Regions from separate parts of the Brassicibacter mesophilus genome, predicted to be linked through region 2. Evidence: riboswitches for the same ligand, from Rfam matches in the RefSeq annotation. Region 2 holds a riboswitch; the other holds the start of a gene.
What was found. A riboswitch is a leader RNA that binds a small molecule or an ion and turns the genes downstream of it on or off. The one in region 2 is predicted to bind S-adenosylmethionine.
Positions count from the first base shown of each region.

Region 1: linked by a shared signal. The riboswitch ahead of metK (methionine adenosyltransferase) and the one ahead of HNR33_RS08030 (M20 family metallopeptidase) in region 2 are both predicted to bind S-adenosylmethionine.

Region 1 is NZ_JBNPXI010000004.1:195,170-200,730, reverse strand. It holds gene HNR33_RS07590 (hypothetical protein) at 54-548, shown strand; gene HNR33_RS07585 (YvrJ family protein) at 804-947, opposite strand; gene HNR33_RS07580 (DUF2922 domain-containing protein) at 1,009-1,227, opposite strand; gene HNR33_RS07575 (DUF1659 domain-containing protein) at 1,261-1,485, opposite strand; gene HNR33_RS07570 (sigma-70 family RNA polymerase sigma factor) at 1,542-2,117, opposite strand; gene HNR33_RS07565 (hypothetical protein) at 2,505-2,828, opposite strand; gene metK (methionine adenosyltransferase) at 2,890-4,080, opposite strand; SAM riboswitch class I at 4,314-4,424, opposite strand; gene HNR33_RS07555 (COG2426 family protein) at 4,513-4,983, opposite strand; tRNA gene HNR33_RS07550 (tRNA-Pro) at 5,267-5,343, shown strand.
Region 2 is NZ_JBNPXI010000005.1:98,621-104,181, forward strand. It holds gene megL (methionine gamma-lyase) at 1-36, opposite strand, end outside; gene HNR33_RS08020 (sigma 54-interacting transcriptional regulator) at 238-1,806, opposite strand; gene zupT (zinc transporter ZupT) at 2,006-2,818, shown strand; SAM riboswitch class I at 2,998-3,108, shown strand; gene HNR33_RS08030 (M20 family metallopeptidase) at 3,327-4,532, shown strand; SAM riboswitch class I at 4,565-4,672, shown strand; gene HNR33_RS08035 (methionine ABC transporter ATP-binding protein) at 4,770-5,561, shown strand, end outside.

The DNA.
Region 1 (5,561 bases), on a different contig from region 2:
ATATTTATGAAATAAGTCAAAAGAACATAATTCTAGAATAAGGTGATAAAAATATGAATAAACTTAACAATGAACATAGTCTAGCTAATATTTACAAAAGTCGCATGATTATTATTATAGGCTACATAATTATACTATTGATAATTAATATAATAAATAATAAGATTTATAATGGAATTATCAACACTTATATATTTGTCATATTGTGTCTTCTTGGCGCGCTATCAAATGGTAAAGATTTAATATATAAGAGAAAAAAGAATAGGATGAAGATTATCTTTGACAGTGTATTAATATTGATAATATTATGTATATTCCTATTAGTGCTACCACCATATACACACAAAAAGGCAATCAATAAAATAATAATGGATTCAAGCAAAACATCAAATATTAATATTAAATATATAAAAACATGGAATGCACCAATAAAAAGAAAAAATCAGTACTTTATAAAATATCATTATCAATTAATTTTTAGAGAAGGATATAGACAAATAGATTACTTGTTTGACCCTAAAACAGGATCTTATAAGATTATAAACTAAGATTACAAAAAACAAATTGTAAGCTTTCCCTTTTTACCAAGAACTCTTTTTTCAATTTTTGCTTTTCCAGTGTCATGAAAAAGAGCTGCAGCAAAAAGTTCTGCAAGCTCCGTTTCATTTAGATTAAGGCTAAATCCAATTTTAAAAGAAGTTTGTGCTTCTCTATAGGAATGTACTTTCTTTTTCTGCAGTAACTACAGTGTTTATTACAGTTCCTTAATGTTATTGAAATAATAAAAATATAGATGTGCAGTTCTACTTCACTGATGCTATTACTTTAGAAAGCTCATTTATACTATCTGTCAGCTTATTAAGCTTTCCTTCTATTCGTACCAATAAAAATATAGAAACAGCTATTGGAAAGCCTAAATTAGCTATCTGAGTATATATCTCTTCCATTATAATACCACTTCCTTTCTATTCTTTATATAGCAAAAGCCGGAACAAGTCCGGCTTTATACTATAATGTAAGCTCCTGTACATCTGTAGTGATAACTCGTGCTCCTGCTACAGCCACAAGATCCCCACCTGTTGCATTAAACAGGTTTTTAGCTATTATGTTGTCCATTGCAGTCTTTACTTCTGCTTCAGTTAAGTCTGCTCTTGGAGCGTCTATTGATATTCTCGCCTTACCATCGATTTGATTCTTGAATGTCATCTCAAGTTTTCTATCTGCCACATTACCACCTCCTTTCGACTATCATTGCTTTAACTACATTTGAGTGATTTCTATCTCGTCTATTCTTCTAACAGAAATGAGAGATAGTTCTTGCAATTCAGCTAATGAGTTTGCCACATCATAGACATCATCATTTATTGCTGTAGATTTTACTTTTGAAAAAGTCTTTGATTTAATTATTGGCTTACCCTTTTCATCAACTCCTGCATCAAGCTGAATCTTGAATTTAGAATCTTGAGCTACTGTATTCACTGCCATCCTTCTCACCTCCCTTCTAATACATATATAGAAAATGGGAAGTGTTTTTACTATGCTTAAATAATATTTTCTGTCATTAATTTTTTCAGCTTATTTAGTGCTGTAATTCTGGTATTTACAACAGTTCTATAAGAAATACCGTATATATTAGCAATAGTGCATAGGGGTTTTTCTTCAATATAATATAGAGTGACTATATCTCTCTGCCTATTTGTAAGCTGTAATAGACTTGTGTACAGCTCATGCAGTTCCTCTTTTCTAATAGTTTTTTCTTCCTGAGATAAACTATCATCAGCTATAGTATCTATTAGCTCGATTCCATCATCCGTAAAAAGCTCTTGGTTAAGAGAAACGGTACTTTCAGTAGCTTTATGCTTATTAAGATAATGAAATTTAAGTGTAAGCTTTATATATCCTAGAAGATATGCACCTTTACCAGGATCATAGTCTTTCATACATCTTAAAATAACCTCATAACCCTCTTGTATCAAATCATCATATTGATTATATCTGTTGTAGTATGACTTGATTGAAGATATTATGGCTGGTCTAAGCCTCAATAAAAGCTCTTCCTTTGCACCCATATCTTCAGTTAGGCTCTTCTCGTAAAGCTCTTCTATTTTACTATACATATATATCCTCCATAGAAGAGGCGCCTCTTGATATTTACCGGTAGTTAGATAATATCGGATTTTAGTGAAATGCTTAAATGGGGAGTATGGGGAAAGTCACGTGAATATGAATATAAGTAAATAAAGAACGTTCATGCGATGATGATTTTGAGAAAACTATAGGCTTATAAAAGAAAAAATCTTAAAATTTGCAAACTCGCTCCGAAAAACACTCCGCTCAGACATGCAAATTTCTTAACAGATTTTTTCTCTTCTTTCACCTAGTTTTCTTAACAAAATTACATAAGCATTCTCTTATCTTTATTTATTCATATTCAAGCAATATTTTTATTTCAAGCTCAATTATCCATAAAGCCTTATTGATTAAAGAGTAAAAAATAAGAGAAGCTAAAAGTCTTCATATGACTTCTCAGCTTCTCCTAAACTTTGTAATACCCTGTATTCAATTTGTATATTATCTCTTATACTGTTAATTATCCTCAGTATGTCTGTATCCTGTTGTTCCAAAATCAATACTATGTGATTAAAGTTCTTTTTAAGTGAATTTAGAATATATTCCAGTTCCTCTGCGTTATTTACCATTACTTCAATCTTGTGATCAATACTTGTATTTCTCCTGTTTGAGATATCTATAAACACGTTTTTTATGAACTCGATCACACCATAGATAAAAAATACATAAACGAAAACTGTAAAAATCCATACCATCATAGCATTCATCCTTTTTAATAAGGTTATATATTATATTATGAATAGTTACAGTTTATGTTTCCTACTTTCCTAGTCCTTCTTTTTTAAGAATTTCAGCTTTATCAGTTTTTTCCCAAGGAAGGTCAAGGTCTGTTCTTCCAAAATGTCCGTATGCAGCTACTTGCTTGTATATAGGTCTTCTAAGGTTTAAGTCTCTTATGATAGCTGCTGGCCTTAAATCAAAGTATTTTTGAATTAATTCTTCAATCTTACTTTCTTCGATTTTGTTTGTTCCAAAAGTATCAACTAGCACTGAAACAGGATGTGCTACTCCTATTGCATAAGCAAGCTGAACTTCACATTTATCTGCTAATCCTGCTGCTACAACATTCTTAGCAACATATCTTGCCGCATAAGCTGCTGATCTGTCTACCTTTGTAGGATCTTTTCCTGAGAATGCTCCACCACCATGACGAGCATAGCCACCATAAGTATCTACTATTATTTTTCTTCCTGTAAGACCAGCATCTCCTTGAGGTCCACCAACAACAAATCTTCCAGTTGGATTGATATAGTACTTTGTATCTTCATCTAGTAATTCTCTAGGTACTATTTTATTAATAACATGATCTCTTAAATCTCTAGCAATAGTTTTTAAATCTACTTCTGGACTGTGTTGAGTTGATATAACGACTGCGCTAACTCTAACAGGTTTGTTATCATGATACTCAACAGTTACTTGTGTCTTTCCATCCGGTCTTAAATAATCAAGAGTTCCATTTTTTCTTACTTCACTTAGTCTTCTAGAAAGCTTATGAGATAACGATATAGGCAGTGGCATAAGCTCTGGCGTTTCATTACATGCGAAACCAAACATTATCCCTTGATCTCCTGCTCCGATTAAATCCAGATCATCTTCTGCTCCGGACTTATGCTCTAATGCTCTGTTTACGCCCATAGCTATATCAGGTGACTGCTCATCAATAGCAGTAAGTACCGCACATGTATCACCATCAAAGCCGTATTTCGCTCTAGTATACCCAATATCCTCTATAGTCTTTCTTACAACCTTAGGAATGTCTACATACCCTTCTCTTAGAGAAATCTCACCTGCTACTAAAACTAATCCTGTAGTCACAGATGTTTCACAAGCCACCCTAGCCTCAGGATCAGTTTCTAAAAACGCATCAAGAATAGCATCTGAAATCTGATCACATATTTTATCTGGATGTCCTTCTGTTACCGATTCTGAAGTAAATAACCACTTTTTCATTTTAATTATCCTCCTCCAATGTAATATACTTAAAACTTACCCATTAATTCAAATTGAAAACCCGCGCTATATATCCAAGCATGAATCTAAAAACACACCTCAACATTTATTAGTCATAACATAACATATTATTTACAGAAGCATAGCAATATATTTCAATTCCAAGCTTTCAATTTGATTTTCGGCAAAACAAAAAACCTCTTCCACAAGAAAGAGGCGTGATTTCATACTTAACCTCATCTTCCAGAACAATAATTCTGTAGGACTTAGCACCTCATAACTGTAGTCAGTTACCGGTTGCCGGGCTTCACAGGGCCTATTCCCTCAGCCGCTCTTGATAAGGCATCAAGATTTTTAATTTAATTTTTTCACTGAACGTATTCTATCATAACTACATATACTAGTCAATAGTAATTTTTTAACATTAACGTTTTATAATATTGACGTGACTTGATGACTAAGAGTAAGTACAATAATACCTGATGTCATAATACCTAATATTATTGCAATAAACGCATGTCTAAATCTTATATTAAAAAGTGTTGCAGCTAGACACCCAGTCCAAGCTCCCGTAGTTGGCAGAGGTATGGCTACTAAAAGGTATAATCCAAAAACACTGTATTTTTTTATGTTTTTGCTCCTTTTCAATGTTCTTCTTTTAAGCCAGTTTATAAGTCCTCCAAAACCCTTTGTACTTCCCAAATTATTAAATATAGGCTTTAAAAGCAATAACAAAAAAGGAACTGGTATGCTGTTCCCTATTACACTTATTATAGCACTATGTAGCGGACTAAGCCCTAAGGAAATGCCTACAGGTATGGCTCCTCTAAGCTCAGATATAGGTGTGGCTGCAAGCATCATTACTAAGAGCTCCTCTCTAATGATTGCTAAAATATCCTCCATATAATCCCCCAAAATATCTGATATATTCTGTCATCTATATTATTATATATTTACTTTACAATATTTAGAAGTCATTTTTGGAACTCTATGCCCTCTATGTCATATATTGGGCAGTTTAGAGTATTTGATAACATAGGTTTACGTAAAATTTTAAGTATTAGAAAGATAAAATGAGAATTTCATAAATTATTAAATGAAACCAATGAATTTCTGAGAAAACAAACTCATATGGAGCATTGCAAATACAATACAAATCTTTTATACTATATAGGTAACATATTAACGGGGTGTAGCGCAGTTTGGTAGCGCACGTGGTTTGGGACCATGGGGCCGGGGGTTCGAGTCCCTCCACCCCGACCATCAGAAAAAGCTGAGATGAAAATCTCAGCTTTTTTCTATTTTTCCCTTTCTTCATAAATCAATTAAAAATTGTCTCTACTTGCATTTACTTCCACATTACATAAATGTAATCCATTTGTAATCAAAATATAATCTAAAATCTCCATAAATGATATATAATTACAGATGAAGGGGAACTTATTAACACATTTTGTCGTCTAACGTGTTAAACCTAAATA
Region 2 (5,561 bases):
TCCAAATCCCATGTTTTTTAATTGTTCTTTATCCATAACTTTTCCCCCCAAAAATCATATTTTTTATTTGATATAAATATAATAAGCAATAATTATACCAAAATTCATTATCTGAAATAAATGCATATAACTGCTAAGAATAGCTATTCTATGTTATTATAAACAAACAAAAAAAAGGTGGAAAGTTTTTAAACCATATAAACACCAAAAGTGTAAAGAATAATTTCCGAATGGAAATTATTCTTTACACTTTATATTATACTTTTTAGCTTTGTTAATAATAGTCGTGTGCGAAACACCTAAAGCTTTAGCTGTTTTTCTAAAACTTTCATTTTTATTTAAGGAATCTATAATTGTTCTTTTTTCACAGTTTTCTATAATTTCTTTCAATGTTAAGTCGCCAGCAAAAGTAAAGTCGATTTGGGGTTTTGTTATAACTTTATTATGGGTTATAATTAAGTTTTCTAGTTTTAATAGATTTCCTTCACAGAGATTCATAGCTCTTTCTATAACATTCTGCAGTTCTCTAACATTACCTGGCCAACTATATTCCATAAGATTATTTATAAATTCCATTTCTGCACCTTCGACCTTTTTATTTAGCTTTTTATTTAATGTATTTATGAAAAAGGTAATCAGTAAAGGAATATCTTCAAGCCTATCTCTAAGTGGTGCAATATATATGGGGATAACATTTAACCTATAATACAAATCTTCTCTGAATGTATTATCATTTATCATTTTCTCTAAATCTTTATTGGTGGCTGCAATAATTCTAACATCAACTTTTTCTTCTTTTTTACTTCCTATCCGTCTGATACTTTTTTCTTGTATGGCTCTTAGTAACTTTGCTTGCATAGGCATAGAAAGCTCACCTATTTCATCTAGAAATAGTGTGCCGCCATCTGCTTCTTTCAAGAGACCTTCCTTACCATTTTCCAAAGCGCCCGTAAAACTTCCCTTTTCATAACCAAATAATTCGCTTTCAATTAAACTGTCAGGAAGAGCAGCGCAATTTAGTGTAACAAAGCTTTTGTTTTTTCTATTACTTAGATTTTGAATAGCTTTTGCAAATAATTCTTTTCCAGTACCGCTTTCTCCGCGTAATAAAATAGTCGAATCATTTTTAGCAACGAGTGTTGAGATTTTTTTTGCTTTTTCAATTAATGCACTATTTCCTATAATATCCTTGAAAGCATCCTCGCTTTTCGCAGAAATTATATTCGCTATTTCTATAACTTTTTTAACATCTCTGATAGACAAAACAGCTCCAAGGGTTTTATTGTTATCATCTTTTATAAGATTTTCTGTGGTTATATACTGTTTATTGTTAGCATTCTCTAAACTAAGCTGAAAATCATTATAATTATTTTCTTTTCCATTCAATTTTACAATAGAGGAGCTATTACCTATTAGTGTTCTTATATCAGTACCTAGAACTTCTTCCTTTTTGCAGTTGAAAACCTTTTCGCAATAATTGTTAAAAATTTCTATTTCAAAGTTCTTATTTACAGAAATTATTCCATCTTCTACAGAGTTAATAATGGCGTGAAGCTTTCTTTCGTTTGTTTCGTATGAAAGTAATTCAACTTCATTTATGGCAATTACTCCATTTAATCTTGATAATTTGTTTATAAGTAAATTTTTTCTGCTTTCATCTATACTTCTTATTTTCACACAAACTTTCTCAGGAAATACTTCTAGAGAATTGAGGTTTATATTAGCTGAATAAATTTGAGATAATATATCTAACGTCATACCAATTTTATCTTTTGTAATTATTTCAAATCTAATAAATTCACTCATATTTATCACCTGTTCTAACAGATTTTTAGTAAAAAATATATCATAGAAAATATTCAATTTTTCTGTTTAAAACCCTTTATTTCAAGTAAACCTTTTGTAAATATTGACTTTATAAGCTTAAGAAAGTATACTTTATTAAGAATGATTTTCAATGCCTATATAATATCAGATATTCTAATGAATATGGGGGATTCATATAATGGAGATTAGTAATTTTGTTTTACCGTTTCTTCTTACACTTTTTGCAGGGCTATCAACAGGTATAGGAGGATTATTTGTACTACTTTTTAGAAAAACTAATGCTAAGCTAATGTCAATTGCTTTGGGATTTTCGGCAGGAGTTATGATATATGTATCTTTTGTAGAGATTTTTAATGAAGCAAGACAACATCTTATCAATAGTTTAGGTGTTAAAAGTGGAGAATGGGCAACTGCGGCTTCATTTTTCTTAGGCATGATGGTAATAGCGCTAATTGATAGATTTGTTCCAAATCCCGAAAATCCACATGAACAGCACAAAATAGAGGAAACTAATAGCTGCGATATAAATCACAATTCAAAAAAACTATTAAAAACAGGAACTTTAACGGCTTTAGCAATAACGATACATAACTTCCCGGAGGGAATAGCTGCTTTTATTTCAGGTGTTAATCAACCATCTTTAGGAATTGCAATTGCTCTAGCAATAGCAATACACAATATTCCTGAGGGGATAGCAGTATCAATACCAGTATATTGTGCTACAGGAAGTAGGAAAAAGGCATTTATTATGTCGTTATTATCTGGACTATCTGAGCCTCTTGGTGCATTAATTGGATATCTTATTTTAAGGCCATTTATGAATGATGTAGTATTTGGAATTTCATTTGCAGCAGTTGCTGGAATTATGGTATTTATATCACTTGATGAGTTACTTCCAGCTGCCAGAGAATATGGTGAACATCATCTGTCAATATTTGGGTTAATAGGTGGAATGGTAGTGATGGCAGTTGGGCTATTAGTGATATTTTAGAGTAATTTACAGTATATAGGATATATGACTAAGCGCTAGTTTTGAAAAAATTTCGGATAATTGGAGATGTGAAACATTTCATCAATATAGAATGGATTTTGTATTTATGATGAAAAATTATATTGACAATAAACTAAGAAACCCTTATAATTAGTTTCAAGTAATTGAATACGAAAAACTTCTTATCAAGAGAGGTGGAGGGACTGGCCCTTTGAAACCTCGGCAGCGGATTCTCAATTTTTGAGAATACTGTGCCAATTCCAGCAAGCGATTAGCTTGAAAGATAAGAAGAGTGTGGATGCTTTCTTTGACTGAATGTATAGCCTCTTCTTATTGTATATAAGAAGGGGTTTTTTGTTTTATAACGAATAGGAAAGTTCTACTTTTATATTTTTAATAACAAGAACTTTCCGTATATGAGTTTCAAAAAAGGCAACATTATAATGTTTCTTTAGAAGCCTTTTTTATAATTGTTCAATTTTATTAAAGTTAAAGGAGAGTGATATGATTGAGATTTAGCACAAAGGAGGTTGAATTTTTTAAGAAGCATATTATTTCAAGTATTGAATCGGGCAGAGAAAAATATATATCTATTAGTCATCAGATTCATAACAGACCGGAGATTGGAAATGAAGAGTTTTTTGCCAGTAAACTACTGTCAGATACGCTAGCAAATCACGGATTTAATGTCTCAGTAGGTGTCGCTGGACACCCAACAGGATTTATTGGCCGTAAAAGGGCTGCCAGTTCTTCAGGGTCTGTGATAGGCTTTTTAGCAGAATATGATGCACTACCTAGTTTAGGACACGCGTGTGGACACAATATTATTGGAGCAACTAGTGTAGCAGCAGCCATTGCATTAGGAAGTATTATAGATGAAATAGGTGGAGAAGTGGTTGTTTTTGGAACACCAGCAGAAGAAGGCGGGCCAAATGGAAGTGCTAAAGGAAGCTTTGTGAGAGAGAATTTATTAGAAGAAATTGATGCATGTATGATGCTTCATCCTTCTAACAGGACTACTATTACAGGAAATAGCCTTGCTGTAGATCCTTTAGATTTTGAATTTATAGGCAAATCTGCGCATGCTTCTGCAGCTCCTGAGGAAGGAATCAATGCTCTAGATTCTGTAATACTTTTATTTAATGGGATCAATGCTCTTAGACAACATGTTGCTGATGATGTAAGAATACATGGAATTATTACACATGGTGGAGATGCTCCCAATATTATACCAGATTATGCAAAAGCAAGATTCTTTATAAGAGCAGAAACAAAATCAAAACTTGATGAAGTAACTAAAAAAGTTAAGGCAATCGCAGAAGGTGCTGCGATGGCTACTGGATCCAAATTAAATATTATAGCATTTCAGAACCCTGTAGATAATCTTCTTATAAATAAAAGGCTTGATGAAGTTTTCAAAAATAACCTAGAAAACCTTGGGGAAAAATTTGATGCTTGTAGTAAAAAAGGTATTGGATCAACTGATACGGGAAACATCAGCCAAGTTGTACCTACTATTCATCCTACAATAAAAATAGGTAATAAAAACTTAGTAGGTCATACTGTTGCTTTCCGTAATGCTGCTATTACAGCAGAAGCCGACAATGCACTGTTATTAGGGGCAAAAGCACTAGCATTAACAGGGTTAGATTTGATTATAGATACAGAGCTTCTTAATCAGATTAAACAAGAGTTTAAATCAGTAAAACGTTAAGAATTAAATGAAGTAAAAAAATAATAAGAGATAACCTATCAAGAGAGACCGAGGGACTGGCCCAATGAAGTCTCAGCAACCAGCGTTTGCATTAATGCCAGGTGCTAAATCCAGCAGAACACAGTTCTGAGAGATGGGAAGGTATAGTAGAATAATATGTCCTTTCCATAGGGCTTTTTTTATTGCTGTTTTTCTGTTAATAATTTTGAAATTATTCTTACGAGGAGAGTGATTGTATTGATTCTGCTTAATGATGTCAACAAGACTTATTTTACTAAGAATCAAGCTGTAGAAGCATTGAAGAAAGTAAATCTTAACATTTCTAAGGGAGAAATATTTGGGGTTATTGGATACAGTGGAGCTGGTAAAAGTACATTGATTAGATGCATTAACTTGCTAGAAAGACCTACGTCAGGAAAGGTTATTGTTGATGGAAAAGAGCTAACTAGTTTTTCACCAAAGCAGCTAAGGCAAAGCAGGAAAAAAATCGGCATGATATTCCAACATTTCAATCTAATGAAGGCACGCAGTGTATTTCAAAACATTGCCTATCCTTTAAAAGGAAGTGGATTAAATAGTAATCAGATACAAAACAAAGTGTATGAACTTCTTGAATTAGTTGGCTTAAATGATAAAGCACATGCATACCCTTCTCAGCTTAGTGGGGGTCAGAAGCAGAGAGTCGCAATAGCTAGGGCACTAGCCAATGATCCAAAGGTTCTTTTATGTGATGAAGCTACATCTGCTTTAGACCCACAAACAACAAAGTCTATACTAAAACTACTAAAGGAAATCAATGAAAAGTTAGGTTTAACTATTGTAATTATTACACATGAAATGCAAGTAATTAAGGAAATATGTAATAGGGTTGCGGTGATGGAAAATGGAGAAATTGTTGAAAACGGAGATGTTTTACAAGTATTTTCGAAGCCTAAAGAGAGTATTACAAAAAGCTTTGTTTCTAATATATTTCATTATAACAATATACAAAGCTTCTACGAAGATGAGCACTTTGTAAATGAAATTGCT